DNA from 3 places in the Laceyella sacchari genome. Region 3 is predicted to be linked to each of the others. Evidence: predicted binding sites of a transcription regulator. Region 3 holds the regulator's gene; each other region holds the start of a gene.
What was found. Region 3 encodes Rex, which represses fermentation and respiration genes when NADH is low (regulators of the CRP and FNR family bind a similar motif). Its sites were predicted from a motif close to TTGTGAAATATTTCACAA; they were not measured.
Positions count from the first base shown of each region.

Region 1: NYR52_RS11580 (cytochrome ubiquinol oxidase subunit I) is a predicted target of Rex. The motif match lies at 2,784-2,801, and genes of this name have one in related genera.
Region 2: NYR52_RS15925 (AtpZ/AtpI family protein) is a predicted target of Rex. The motif match lies at 1,734-1,751, and genes of this name have one in related genera.

Region 1 is NZ_CP103866.1:2,390,650-2,395,665, forward strand. It holds partial or broken gene NYR52_RS16780 (SEC-C metal-binding domain-containing protein) at 1-63, opposite strand, end outside; gene NYR52_RS11570 (3D domain-containing protein) at 475-1,452, opposite strand; gene NYR52_RS11575 (VanW family protein) at 1,607-2,581, opposite strand; gene NYR52_RS11580 (cytochrome ubiquinol oxidase subunit I) at 2,857-4,197, shown strand; gene NYR52_RS11585 (cytochrome d ubiquinol oxidase subunit II) at 4,204-5,016, shown strand, end outside.
Region 2 is NZ_CP103866.1:3,247,658-3,252,673, forward strand. It holds gene atpE (F0F1 ATP synthase subunit C) at 1-153, opposite strand, end outside; gene atpB (F0F1 ATP synthase subunit A) at 198-977, opposite strand; gene NYR52_RS15920 (ATP synthase subunit I) at 988-1,383, opposite strand; gene NYR52_RS15925 (AtpZ/AtpI family protein) at 1,391-1,606, opposite strand; gene upp (uracil phosphoribosyltransferase) at 2,050-2,679, opposite strand; gene glyA (serine hydroxymethyltransferase) at 2,903-4,144, opposite strand; gene NYR52_RS15940 (TIGR01440 family protein) at 4,209-4,769, opposite strand; gene rpiB (ribose 5-phosphate isomerase B) at 4,775-5,016, opposite strand, start outside.
Region 3 is NZ_CP103866.1:321,633-326,648, reverse strand. It holds gene groL (chaperonin GroEL) at 1-985, opposite strand, end outside; gene groES (co-chaperone GroES) at 1,053-1,337, opposite strand; gene NYR52_RS01830 (hypothetical protein) at 1,595-1,942, opposite strand; gene tatC (twin-arginine translocase subunit TatC) at 2,062-2,805, opposite strand; gene NYR52_RS01820 (redox-sensing transcriptional repressor Rex) at 2,839-3,504, opposite strand; gene NYR52_RS01815 (5-formyltetrahydrofolate cyclo-ligase) at 3,645-4,220, opposite strand; gene abc-f (ribosomal protection-like ABC-F family protein) at 4,378-5,016, shown strand, end outside.

The DNA of each region.
Region 1 (5,016 bases), 1.3 Mb from region 3:
CTCACAACATTTCTTATACTTCTTCCCACTGCCGCAGGGGCAAGGTTCATTCCGGCCTACCATACTCACACCTCGGATGCTAGTTTCCTTGCCATTAAGTATATATGAAAGGTTAGGATATGACAAAGAGATTTTTTCCACAAAAACCCATTCCGCATATCCTTCTCACCTGTCCATTCACTGGACCATCACACGATATCGGGGTGGCAATATGACCCCGAAGTCGTTTCATGCTTCTGCTCATCCTAAATGCCATTTTCCCAATTTGCTTTGTATCCTGGAGTAACTATACCTTTATTTTAACGATTTAAAACACGCTTTTGAAGAAAATTTTTCCGAGGGATGGAAGAAATGGATAGTTGAATAAAGGGATGATTGAGAGATAAAGGGAGCCACGGAAGATTCTTATTTAATGATTCCATGTCAGAAATAAAAAACCCTGCAATGAATTGCTCATCGCAAGGTTTTTTTCACTCATTTTAAAATCTTGATAGTTACTGTCCGGCGACCCCATTTGAGTGCCTCAGCCCGCGTTTCAAAGAACAGGTCAATGATATGGCCGTTGACCGCGCCACCTGTATCTTCAGCAACACCATAGCCGTAGCCCGGTATATACATTTTGGTTCCGAGCGGAATCACACTGGGATCCACCGCGATGGTGCCCCGCTTGGGGTAAGTGCCGGTCGCCGTACGGCTTCCGGTATGGGTGTAACCTGTCGCCTCCACTGTTAATGTCTTGGCTGAAGTCAGATCCACATCATCTTTTTTCGCCATCTCTTTATTCGTGCCAATGCTCACGATTTTGTCGACGGGCTTGATTGTTTGGACAAGTCTTTCCGTTGCTTTGGGTTTACCGTCTTCCATGACTGGCATGCCGTTTTTGTAGACGAGGAGGACTTCGTAAATCTTTTTCCCTTCCTCCCCTTCTTTTTTCACTTCTTTTTTTCCTTCTGCTAATTTATCTGTTTTTATCTCTTTCGTGCTATAAGGGATTTCTTCCACTCTTTTCTGCAGCCTTTGCTCGATGCGATCGACCACGATATTGGTACCGTTCATGATCTTCTTATCCAGCGGCATGTTTAGCTCATCCCACTCGGTCAGAACAACCTTTTTCTCTTGCAAAACTCCTTTTACTGTGGGCTGCAAGGTTTCAAAGGTGCCAAAGTCCTTGCCCGCCACACGCAAGGAGACTTTGCACTTGCACTTCAATGTAATCTCGCTGTGGCCTTCGATTTTTTGATCCCAACCGATGCTTGGCTGGTAGCGCTGTTTTAACTCGTCAATCTTATGGCCTTGGCCTTCCAGCGCTTCTGCCAATGTATCTCTTGAGCGTTCAAATTGCAGTGCTTTATCTTGATCGCTGAAAGTAATTTTCACTGTTTGTGAGGAACCGGAACAGCCCGTGAGCAGGATGAAAAACATCGCGAGGCTGGGTAGAAGGAACTTTTTCATCGACATCCTCCTTCTGCAGTAAAGCCTAAGCAATGAAGCCATTATAGCAGATGTTTTCTCCCTAATCTATGACTCTAGCAGGATTGTCATAGATTCATCCATTTTAATTGAGATTTATGCCCACGGAGCCTAGCTTATGACCGCTCGCGACAATTTATTCCACTTCTTCCAGCAAAGCCGCCTGTTTGGGTGCAACCGGAACCTTTCGCGGTTTAGCATGAATTTCTTCCGGCCCATAAATAGAAATGAGCAATCGGCCGTTGCTGGCTTTAGCCACTATCAAAATCGGTTCGTTCAACTGGTTTTGAAACTTAAAATCCGGCCCGCCCCAAGACACCGTGGCATCCCGGCCCTTCGGCACATAGGCCACTTGTTTGCTATGCCTTTGCCGTTCTACAATCTTGAGCCCAGCCTTGTCCACGCTATTGTACAAAGTAGACGAGGTTTGGCAAATTCCTCCGCCAACCCCTTCACTGTATTCCCCTTTAACAATGATGCGGGCGAGACGGTAACCCCTGGCCTGCGAGCGCGGCCCAACTGTCTTATTAAACGAAAACACCTCACCGGGCATCAACACTTTATGATCAATCGCTTCTGTCGCCAGATGAATATTGTGCGCGCGATTTCTGTTCCATTCATTGTAATAAGTAAGATAACTTCCGATTTGTTTCTCTTTCAACCGCCGCAGTTTCGCCGCTGTCAGCCTGGGTTTTACTATGTTGACCGGAACTGCGAGCGGTTGGCCCATGACCTCATGGATACGATCAAACCACTCCTCAATGCGTTGGCGATCCACTATCAACCCCGCTTGCTCTGGGACAATCCGTCGCTCGTGGTAGTAAGCGGAGCGCGCAGGACGATTCAAGTCCCGTTCGAGAACGCCGGCTATCCACTCCAGCGCCAACGTGCGGTTCAATGTAGTGGGATCAATCCCGTCAAACCCAATGTCTCGCAAAGGGAAAACCCATTGTTGACCCTTATGTTCCAAAACCAAAGTGGGTGCAAAAGATGAATCGGCATCCATTGCCGCTGGCACAGGAGAAGACGCGGCCACAACAGGTACAGACAGCATCGAGATCAACAAGGCGACCAGGAGAATCAGCAAAATGACATGCATGTTCTTGTTCATCGCCGCACTCCCTTTTTTTCGCTTAGTGTGCACCAAAACGAACCAAGCTATGACCTTTCACAATCAAGCAGTGATGCCGGATAAATAAGTGTGCTAGAGAGCAGCGGATTAGACGCGCGGTATCCCGGAGCATTTTTCATGTTCATTATTGAACATTTACGATGTGATTTGATGTTTATTTGTTGAATTTTGTTGTCAAAGTTAGTGAAATAGTGTACAAAGTAGTTATGTGAACGTATAATGAAAAAGAAAATGAACAGGTAGGAAGTGATTGGATGGATTCAGTATTCTGGAGTCGCGTACTTACGGAAACGACATTGGCTTTCCATATCATCTGGGCGACCATCGGGGTGGGGGTACCTGTTTTCATCTCCCTTGCCGAATATTGGGGAATCCGCACCAAAGATCCCCACTATATCCTGCTTGCCCGAAGATGGACCCGTGGCTTTGTCATCACAGTGGCTGTTGGTGTGGTGACGGGAACATGCATCGGGATCATGCTTTCCCTGCTGTGGCCCAAATTCATGCAATTAGCTGGAAACATCATCAGCTTGCCACTCTTTATGGAAACGTTCGCCTTTTTCTTTGAAGCGATTTTCTTGGGTATCTATCTGTACACATGGGATAGGTTTAAAAAACCGATTATCCACTGGCTGACTTCCATTCCCATCATCATCGGCTCAACCATGTCCGCCGTGTTTATCACGATGGTAAACGCTTTCATGAACACGCCAGCCGGATTCACCATCGCCGCCGATGGCAAACTGATGGACATCGATCCCATCGCAGCCATGCTAAACCCGGCCACACCATCAAAAGTGGCCCATGTCGTCTCATCTGCTTATCTGACCAGCGGCTTCTTGTTGGCTGCCATCGCCGCATACCATATCTTGCGCGGCAATAAGCACGCCTATTATAAAAAAGCATTGCGGTTAACCATGATCGCCGGTCTCATCTTCTCCTTGCTCACATTTGTGGCCGGAGACATTTCCGGCAAGTTCTTGGCCAAATACCAACCTGCCAAATTGGCCGCAGCCGAATGGCATTTTGAGACGCAATCAGAAGCGCCCCTCTACTTTGGAGGCGTGCTGGATAAGGAAACGAATGAAGTTCACTACGCCATCAAAATTCCGAATGCCTTAAGCATCCTGGCAGGCAATTCAACCAAAACGGAAGTGATCGGTTTAAACGATATTCCAAAGGAGAACCACCCGCCGCTGTACATCCATTATCTCTTCGACATCATGGTTGCGATCGGCGTATACCTGGCACTGGTCTCTGCCGTCTTCCTGTACTGTTGGTGGAGAAAAAAAGGGAGCGAATGGAACAAATGGCTGCTAAGCGCGATTATCCTTGGGGGGCCGCTCTCATTTATCGCCATTGAATGCGGCTGGATTTTCGCCGAGGTCGGTCGCTTGCCATGGATTATCACCGGTATCATGCGTGTGGACAAAGCTGCGACCACCTCAGATAGTGTTGCGCTGATGACTATTTTGTTCTCTATCCTGTACCTCATCCTGACCATTGTCGCATTGGTCGTTCTCAATCGCCTCTTCAAAAACCAACCCGCTGAAGCGGAGCTTGAGAACATGCTCGCAGGGGAACAAAAGGGGTGAAAGATCATGAAATTAGAAATCATCGGGATTACGGTCCTATGGGTTTTTCTGTACGGGTATCTGATTGTGGCATCGATTGATTTTGGAGCCGGGTTCTTTTCGTACTACAGCATGTTGACCAAAAAAGACCATATCATCAATAACATCATCAGTCGCTATTTGTCGCCGGTCTGGGAAGTTACCAACGTTTTTCTCATCTTTTTTGTCGTCGGTTGCGTCGGCTTCTTTCCAGACACCGCTTATTATTATGGCACGGCATTGTTGATTCCCGGTTCCATCGCGTTGATTCTGTTGACGATCCGCGGCTCCTTTTACGCTTTTGCCAATTACGGCGCCCGCCAGAGCCGCGTGTATATGTTCTTGTACGGCATGACCGGTTTGTTCATTCCCGCTTCGCTGTCCACCGTCTTAACCATTTCGGAAGGTGGATTTATTGAAAAAGTTGGCACGGAAGTGGTTTTCCACGCAGATCGTCTATTGACCAGCCCCTATTCTTGGAGCGTGGTGTTCTTGGCTCTGGTGAGCATTTTGTACATCAGCGCCAGCTTTCTCACCTTTTACGCTGATCGGGCCGGAGACACAGCTGCTCGTGAGCTGTTGCGCAAATACACGTTATTCTGGAGCGGCCCTACCATTCTCGCCAGTCTGCTGGTATTTTGGAGCTTATCCAAACATAATCCGGTTCATTTCGAGAACGCTCTCTCCATTGGCTGGATGTTTGGCGCTTCCTTCCTCTGTTTCTGTGTCGCAGTCTATCTGATGTGGAAGCGTCAGAACTTAGGCATTCAATTTATCTTTGTCATGTTCCAATTCGCTTAC
Region 2 (5,016 bases), 430 kb from region 3:
CCCGATGAAGGTTTGGGTGAACAGCATACCACGAACTTCAGGTTGACGAGCAATCCCTTCCAGATAGCGTCCAAACACCCAAGCGTTACCAAATGCACCCGCGATAGCGGCAAAAGACAACATGATAGCACCAGCAATAATCGTCAAATCCATAATAAAATCCTCCTTAAAAATTAAATCAATTTTTGAGTCGTTGATTAATGGTCGTCAGCCAACTTTTGTGACATGTATACAATGGCCAACACTGTAAATACGTACGCTTGCACCGTTCCGACAAAGACCGAGTACGCCAACCATACGATCAGCGGTGCTCCGGTCAAGAACCCGCCTTTGAGCAACACGATGATCAGAATCTCACCGGCAAAGATGTTCGCCCATAGACGCAAGCCGTGTGTGACGGGCTTAGCGACTTCATCGATGATGTGGAGCGGGAACATCCAAGAGAATGGTTGGAAATAATGGGATGCGTACTTCTTGGGTGACTTTCTGATCCCCAGGAAGTGAGCGACAATCGTGATTGCTAAAGCCATCGCAATCGGCACGTTGATGTCAGCAGTCGGTGATTTCCACCAAGCGTAGGCATTATGATGCTCCGCTTCCTTGCCCGCTTCACCATGATGCTCTCCCGCTGCTTCAATTCCCAGGAAAGGTATGGGTTCATGGTGTTCGGTCACCACGTTAAACATGAGTCCCATCTGATTCGCGATAAAAATGAACAAAAAGAGCGTGAAAGCAAAGCCATAAAAGCGTTCGCTTGTTTTGGCATCCATGTTGGAACGGACAATACCCTGGGTGAACTCAATGATCATTTCCACAAAGTTTTGCATACCCGTCGGAACCATTGCCAAGCGGCGAGTGGCCAACATGGCGATGAGGAATACTAGGATGCAACAAATCGTCGTGGTGATCATCACAGTCACGTCCAGCTTTACTTGCAAACCCATTAAGTCAAACACTAGCTTTGGTGTTTTTTCCATGTATCCAGCTTCACCCCTTTCCTGACGTGGTTCGGAGTTTTCGAACCTCCCAAAACTCCAATACAATGATGAGTATATAGCAGATTGGCAACCCCACGACAATCGTGCGGACATCAAAATGCATCGGATATTTGAAAGCGACGAGTATCGCAAGGGCAACCATGAGATAACGATTGATCATGCCTGTTCCTCTATGTCTGGTGGAACCAGTCGCTAAAGTCGTCTCTCCTGCCAGGCGCACTTTACGCGCCATATACAAGACGTTATACAGACTGACCAACAAGCCAAGGCCTGCTCCAGCGACCATTTTCTTATACGGAGTAAGTAACCATAGGACTAAGAGTAACGCGAGGAATCCGGCTGTGAGGATCACCACTCGTCGGCGAATGGTATGCAATGGATCCATGAGGAGTTCATTCCTTCACAAATGCTTTCAAAGTGAAAAAAGCAGTGATAAAACCGCTTCCAAGCCCGACCAACACACCTGCGAGGAGCAAAAATGGTTTGGTGCCCCACAAGGCATCCAATTTGTTCCCCACCCAAGCCCCGCCCACAGTCAACAACACGATCTCCGTGCCAATTGAACTGACCAACGCGGCAATGCGCCACAGATTCGTGTCATTTTTCATGAAAAACCCCCATATGTAGGAAGGATTTCAGAAAAGGGCAGACAGCTTCCGGTTGCTTGGAATTCGTTCGGAGAATCTTAGGAAAACTTCCCTTTCCCCTGCCTATAGTAACGAAGCCTCATCCTTTTTGTCAACGTTTTCTCAAAAACATATGTGACAAAAAAGTCGTTATTTTGAAAAACGGCTTTCTGTTACTGCATTTTTATGGGTTTTGACGCCATCATAGAACAAGTCATTCACCATTTCACTATTGACATATGAACAGACGTTGTTCTCAACATCGCGTCATAAACAACCAGATCCGATTGCAGATTCCCATGCTAGAGCGATCCAACAGGTCAAATGGATAGATGCGGCTTCAACCCCCTTAAGGTCGCTCATGCGCGGGGGCACAGGCAAACGCATGTTGCGAATTGACCGCGGGCCCCGGCGCCGCCTTGTTATTATTTGGTGCCGAACAGCCGATCTCCTGCATCACCCAATCCTGGGATGATATAACTTTTTTCGTCCAGCTTCTCATCAATGGCTGCCACATAAATGTCTACATCCGGATGATCTTTTTGCACTCTGTCCACACCTTCCGGCGCCGCGATCAGGCACATCAGCTTGATCTGTTTCGCGCCCATTTCCTTCAGGATGCGAATCCCGGCCGATGCCGATCCCCCCGTAGCCAGCATCGGGTCGATCACGATCAGTTCCCGTTCACCGATATCGGATGGCATTTTTGAATAGTACTGCACTGGTTCCAATGTCTCCGGATCGCGGTACAGGCCGAGATGCCCCACTTTGGCAGCTGGAATCAATTTCAAAATGCCGTCTACCATCCCCAATCCTGCACGCAGAATCGGCACTAGCCCCAGCTTTTTCCCTTCCAAGACTTTGCACTTCGCCTTGGCTACTGGTGTTTCCACTTCCACTTCTCTAAGCGGCATATCCCTTGTGATCTCATAAGCCATCAGTGCGGAAACTTCATCCACCAACTCGCGGAATTCTTTGGTTCCGGTGTGCTTGTCCCGAATAAATGTGAGCTTGTGCTGGATAAGTGGATGATCGAATACATAAACATTCCCCATGTTAGCGCCCTTCTTTCTGTCTTGAATGTCTTCGAATTTTGTTCCCATGATAGTTAACCATAAGGTTCCCCGCGAGACAACCTTTTCTTAGATTATTATTGCCACATGTTGGGTTAAATTTCCCACGGTGCAAAAAAAGCCCTGGAAGAGGGTGCGCTACGCCACCTGTCTACACACACGAAAACCCCGAGAGCACTTGGCTCCCAGGGCTGCTCCGCTTTTTTTATTTGTTCGGGTACAGAGGATATGCACCTGTCAATTTGGCTACACGTTGTTTTGCTTCTTCATGCTTCGCTTGGTCTTCGGGGTGTTTCAAGGTCAGCGCGATGATCGCGGCAATCTCTTCCATCGCTTCCACACCCATGCCACGGCTGGTGACCGCCGCCGTCCCGATGCGGATTCCGCTGGTGACAAACGGTTTTTCCGGATCGAATGGAATCGCGTTTTTATTGCAGGTGATGCCCACTTCATCCAAGAGGTGCTCCGCTTTTTTCCCGGTCAAGCCCAAGTTGCGGACATCGATGAGCACCAGGTGGTTGTCGGTACCGCCAGAAATGAGTTCCAGGCCATGCCCTCTGAGCGATTCAGCCAAGCGTTCAGCGTTGTCCACCACCGCTTGGGAATAAGACTTGAACTCATCGGACAACGCTTCGCCGAGGGCGACAGCTTTTGCGGCGATGATATGCATGAGTGGCCCGCCTTGGACACCGGGGAAGATCGATTTGTCGATCACTTTGGCAAATTCTTCCTTGCAAAGGATCATCCCGCCGCGCGGACCGCGCAATGTCTTATGGGTGGTGGTGGTCACAAAGTCAGCATACGGCACAGGGTTTGGGTGATGGCCCGTCGCCACGAGGCCGGCGATGTGAGCCATATCCACCATCAACCGCGCCCCCACTTCGTCAGCAATCTCTCTGAAGCGGGCAAAATCGATTTGGCGCGGATAGGCACTTGCCCCGGCTACAATCAGCTTCGGTTTGTGCTCAAGTGCCATCTGGCGCACTTCTTCATAGTTGATTCGATGCGTCTCTTTATCAACGCCGTATGCAACAAATTTATACAGCTGGCCGGAGAAGTTGACCGGGCTGCCATGGGTCAAATGGCCGCCGTGCGCCAAGTTCATGCCCAATACGGTATCACCTGGTTCCAACACCGCAAAGTACACAGCCATATTGGCTTGCGCCCCTGAATGAGGCTGCACATTGGCATGATCGGCACCAAACAGTTGTTTGGCCCGTTCCCGCGCCAGATCTTCCACCACATCCACGTGTTCGCAACCGCCGTAATAACGTTTGCCAGGATATCCTTCCGCATATTTATTGGTCAATACCGTTCCCATCGCTTCCATTACCGCTTCAGAAACGAAATTTTCAGAAGCGATGAGTTCGATTTTGTCCCGTTGGCGGCGCAACTCGTTGGTAATTGCCTCAGCCACTTGTGGGTCTTTCCGCTTTAACTGTTCCATTCAACCTGCCCCCTCGAATAAAAAACTTAACATTCCAATCCTCATTTTAACAGATCTTTCGGTTTTAAGGAGACACTTTTTCAATTTCCCGTACATAAACTGCCCGTGCGCCACCAATTAGCTTTGGACGGGTTTTGGCCATGGTCACATGCGCGCCGCCGATCGTTTTCCGCCCAGGACGAACCGGCACAGCCACCGGCTTGAGATGCATGCCAATGAGCGTGTCACCGATGTCGATCCCAGCATCAGCTTGAATCGATTCCACCAACACCGCGTCAGCTAAATGCCGAAAAGCATAAGCAGCCATCGCGCCACCTGCGTGGCGGACAGGTACCGCCATCACTTCCTGCCAACCGAACCGCTCTGCCACTGCTCGCTCGACGACAAGTGCTCGGTTCAGGTGTTCGCAACATTGAAAAGCCAAATGAAAACCGACTTCTTGTTGCACCTCCCGCATGCCTGCAAACAAAGCCGCGGCTATCTCGTCACTCCCTTGCGAACCGATCCGATGCCCGGCCACTTCGCTCGTGCTCACTCCCAGGACCACCACATGCTTGTCCGTCAAACCGGCAGCCGCCACCAGCTCGCGCATGGCATCTTTCATTTCTGCGGACAGCCGTTCCATTCCGTTCACGACTGGAGAGCCCCTTCCAATTCGTGGATCTTTTGCACGCGGCGGGCATGCCGATCCCCTTGGAATTCAGAAGTTAGCCACACTCGCACAATCGAGCGGGCCAAATCGGGGCCAACAACGCGCTCCCCAAGGGCCAAAATGTTGGCGTTGTTGTGTTCGCGGCTCATGCGAGCGGAAAATTCATCACTCACCACTGCACAGCGAATGCCTTTGACTTTGTTAGCGGCAATGGACATGC
Region 3 (5,016 bases):
TGGTGTTTTCTTTGTTTACACGAACTTGACGTGCGCGACCGAGGGATTCGATACCCGTGGATTTGAGATCCAATCCCAAGTCTTCGGTAATCACTTGACCGCCGGTCAGGATCGCAATATCTTCGAGCATCGCTTTGCGACGATCGCCGAAGCCTGGTGCTTTCACAGCAACTGCGGTGAAGGTACCACGCAGTCTGTTCACTACGAGGGTCGCCAATGCTTCGCCTTCTACATCTTCAGCGATGATCAACAGCGGACGACCTTGTTGTACGACTTTCTCCAATACTGGCAGCACGTCTTGGATGTTGCCGATTTTCTTGTCGGTGATCAAGATGTACGGCTCATCCAACACAGCTTCCATTTTGTCGGTGTCAGTAATCATGTATGGAGAGATGTAACCACGGTCAAATTGCATCCCTTCCACAACTTCCAGCTCGGTGTTGAATCCTTTGGACTCTTCCACGGTGATTACGCCGTCGTTGCCCACTCTTTCCATCGCTTCGGCAATCAATGCACCCGTCTCTTCGTCGTTAGCAGAGATCGCAGCTACTTGTGCGATGGAATCTTTGCCTTCGATCGGTTTTGCAATCTTTTTGATTTCGGATACAGCAGTACTTACTGCTTTTTCAATCCCTTTGCGCAGAACCATTGGGTTAGCGCCAGCAGCTACGTTTTTGAGGCCTTCGCGAATGATCGCTTGTGCCAACACAGTTGCGGTGGTGGTACCGTCCCCAGCCACGTCGTTGGTTTTGGTTGCTACTTCTTTAACCAGTTGAGCACCCATGTTTTCGAACGGGTCTTCCAATTCGATTTCTTTCGCGATGGTCACACCGTCATTGGTGATGAGCGGAGAACCGAATTTTCTCTCCAATACCACATTGCGACCTTTTGGGCCGATGGTTACTTTCACTGCGTTAGCCAGGGCATCTACCCCGCGCAGCATCGCACGACGCGCGTCTTCACTAAATTTGATATCTTTCGCCATAATCTTCCGTCCCCTTTCGTATGTAGGGTATTTAATTTATGTTAAAGCAACGCTCAGATGTCCTTCATTACTCCACAACAGCGAGAATGTCGCTTTCACGAAGGATGAGATATTCTTTCTCACCATACTTTACTTCGGTGCCAGCATATTTGGAGAAGATGACGAGGTCGCCTTCTTTAACCTCCAATGCGATGCGGTTCCCTTTCTCATCCACGCGGCCTGCGCCTACTGCCACGATCCGTCCTTCTTGTGGCTTTTCTTTGGCGGTTTCTGGCAATACAATTCCGCTAGCGGTTTTTTCTTCTTTCTCAACTGCTTCTAAAACGACACGATCACCCAATGGTTTGATCATCGTAATAACCCTCCTTCGTATGAGGTGGTATGAAATAGTTTCATGTTGTTAGCACTCGACCTCGATGAGTGCTAACATCAATTATAATGATATTCATCTCGTTTTCATTTTTCAAGTATCCACCACAAAAAAAATCTAATAAATATTGTTCCTTCCTCACACATATCAAGCGCTGGCCGGGTCGGGATATCCCGCCTAACATAAAACACCGGTCGCCCATCCTCTTCTTTACAGGCAACCGGTGTTTGCCGCTTCCCTTATTCTTGTCCGCGCTCAGGCAGCTCAAAATGATCGCCGAACGCGTTTGGATCTGTCAAATCGCCCATGTCCGCCATCTCCGGTGCCATATGATTCGGCTCCCTTGTTGCGGACGTCTGAGTCTCTGATTTTGACTTCCGCTTCATGAACTTCGTTAAGTCAATGTACTGTCCCATCTGCGTTTTGGTTTGCGACGCCAAATTAGACATGGTGACGGCCATCCCCTGTCCCTGCGCTCTGTTCCACAGCCTGCGGAGAGAAGGCGCCAACAACCACGCCAGCGCGCCAATCACCACCAACCACAGCAACGCACAACTAGAGCTACGATTTCTTCTCCAATAGTCCATGCTTTTACCTCCACCATGAGAAATTTTTCTCATGGTGAAGTGTGCCCCAACCGATGAAGGTTATGTAAAAAAACGCCGTTTGAACGGGCCACTTTAGGTAGCCCGCCAACAATGGCGTTTTACACAGCGTTATCGTCCGCCTCTTCCCGCTCCATCTTTCTCACCAAGCCAGCTGATAGCCAAATCCCCACCTCATACAAAACGATCAAGGGGATGGCCACAAGGATGTTGCTTAAAAAATCGGGCGGCGTGATCACCGCTGCGATCACCACCATGATGAAATAAGCGTATCTTCTCATCTTAGCCAACAACTGCGGCGTGATGATCCGGATGCGGGTCAAAAACAGAATGATGATCGGCAGTTCGAAAAAGATACCCAGCGGCAAAATCACCCCAAATAGAAAATTGAAGGTTTCTTTGGCCGCCAAGAGTGTGCCGAGTCCCATCAGCTGGTTAATGTTCTTCAGAAAATCAATCAAATAAGGGATGATGACAAAATAACCAAATGCGATGCCAAGCAGGAACAACCCGACCGACACGGGGATGTACAACAAAGCTGCCCGCTGTTCGCGGGGGTTCAGGCCCGGTTGGACGAATCTCCATGCATGGTACATGAGAAAAGGCAACGTCACGATGAACGCCATGATGAAGGAAATATTCATATAGATTCTCATGCCGTCTTGTAGTCCCATCGTGTTAATGGCCTGTTTTGGGAACAAGTCGCTCACTATGTAGCGGAAAATCGGCATGGAATAAAACAGGCTGATCACCAGCGCTATCACAAAAAACACCAAACACCATATGATCCTGCGCCGCAACTCCCCCAAATGATCAGACAGCGGCTGCAACTCATCATTCTTCATTTCAAGACGACTCCCTTGACATTAAATTACGGGTTACTCCTTTTCATCAGATACCTCAACGTTCTCCTCATCCGGAAAGTTTTTCAGGAAATAAATCAAGGTTTGCAGCTCAATCGTCAAATCGATATTGTGAATCCGGACAGTGGGCGGGGCAGTCAACCGAGCCGGCGTGAAGTTGAGAATGCCGCGAATGCCCGCTTCAAACAAGAAGTCTGCCGTCGCTTGGGCCACATTGACAGGTACCGTCAAAATCGCCACTTCCACATGATGCAAGGCGATCACTTCTTTGAGCCGATCCATCGAGTAGACGGGGATGCCATCGATGTCTGTACCCACTTTGCGCGGGTCCTGATCAAACCCAGCCACAAGTTTGGTATTGTGACTACGGTAAAAATTATACCGCAACAAGGCCGTCCCCAGGTTACCCACACCGATCAAAACAACGTTGGTCACCTCGTCCTGCTTCAGAAAATCGCGCAAAAACTGGAGCAAATAAGTTACATTATAGCCATATCCTTTTTTTCCCAGTTCACCGAGATACGAAAAGTCGCGGCGAATCGTCGCCGGGTCGATCTGTAGCGCATCACTCAAATCGGAAGAAGAGACGCGCTGCTTGCCGATCGCGTGTAATTTCTCCAAGTAACGGTAATACAAAGGCAAACGTTTGGCTGTCACCTGAGGGATCTTTTGTTCAGCCATGTTGTTTCCCCACACCTCCAGATATGTGAATTTCCGAACAAGAAATGTGCATGTCCAATATAACACAATCACTCATGGCATACATGGCCCCGTTTTTTCATTTCGCCATTTTGGCGGAGCTTCTCTTCCGTACCAACGGATCAGGCCCGCGCAAATGACATCTCCCTCTCGGAACTGATCAGCAGGTGCAATGGTTGATCATGAGGTTCAGGATAAACGGTTGGCACAATCTGCTCTTCATAAGCGACACCGATGCGCCAAGCCTTGGCTTGCCGCTCGAACAACCGATCATAATACCCCCCTCCATAACCCAGTCGATACCCGGCGAGATCAAAGGCGACTCCAGGCACAATGACCGCTTCCAGCCTTGTGTCTGCTACCTGCCGTTCCGAAATTGCCGGCGGTTCCAAAATGCCATAAGCCCCTACTACACACTCCTGCAAACTGCTGACTTCATACCAACTCATCCCACGAGTTTCCCTGATCACTTTCGGCAAGGCCACTCGTTTGCCTTGCTGAAGCGCGGTTTCCATCGACATCCGCACATCCACTTCATTTCGAAATGGCATGTAAAAACCAATCATGGTAGACTGTTGAAACACGGGATGCTCGATCAAACGCTGGCAGATGCGTTCTGAACTTTCTTTCATATATTCGGGAGCAAGCTGGTTCCTGAGCTCCAGTTGTCGCTTGCGCAACGTTTCTTTGTTGGACATGAGAGCTTCATCCTTCAATTTTATGTTAATCCTCATTATTTTACCAGAAAACATTTTTTCTTGTTATCTGACACTCACGCTTCCGCCAGCGAGCACGTTTGCTCTCGTTCCGCGTCTTTATTACACTGGGTAGTGAATGAATGAACGAGGTGACATCATGCTATTGCAAGCAAAACATATCCATAAATCTTACGGCGGAACCACAGTGCTCGAAGATGTCCACATACAGGTAAACGAGCATGAACGGATTGGGCTGATCGGACCCAACGGTGCGGGCAAATCCACGTTGCTCAAAATCATCATCGGTGAAACCGCCCCTGATCACGGGGAAATCCATGTGTCCAAAAAAACGCGCTTGGGCTATCTTGCGCAAAACACTGCCTTCTCCTCAGAGGAAACGATCTGGAACGAGCTTTTATCCGTCTTTGCCGATCTGTTAGATCTGGAGAAGGAAATGCGCTCCCTTGAACACGAAATGGGCCTAGAACAGGTTTATTCCGACGCTGACCTTTATCAAAAAATCACCGAGCGTTACGCCAAATTGCAAGAAACCTTTGAAGAGAAAGGCGGCTATGCGTTTGAAGCCCGCATTCGTGGGGCCTTGCACGGATTGGGATTGGGTGATTTCGATTGGAAGCGAACTCGGGTCAATGAACTGAGCGGAGGACAAAAAACCCGCATGGCTCTGGCTAAAATGTTGTTGGAAGAACCCGATCTGTTGATTTTGGACGAGCCGACCAACTACCTGGATATGCAGGCAGTCGCTTGGTTGGAACAAACATTGAGCAACTATAGC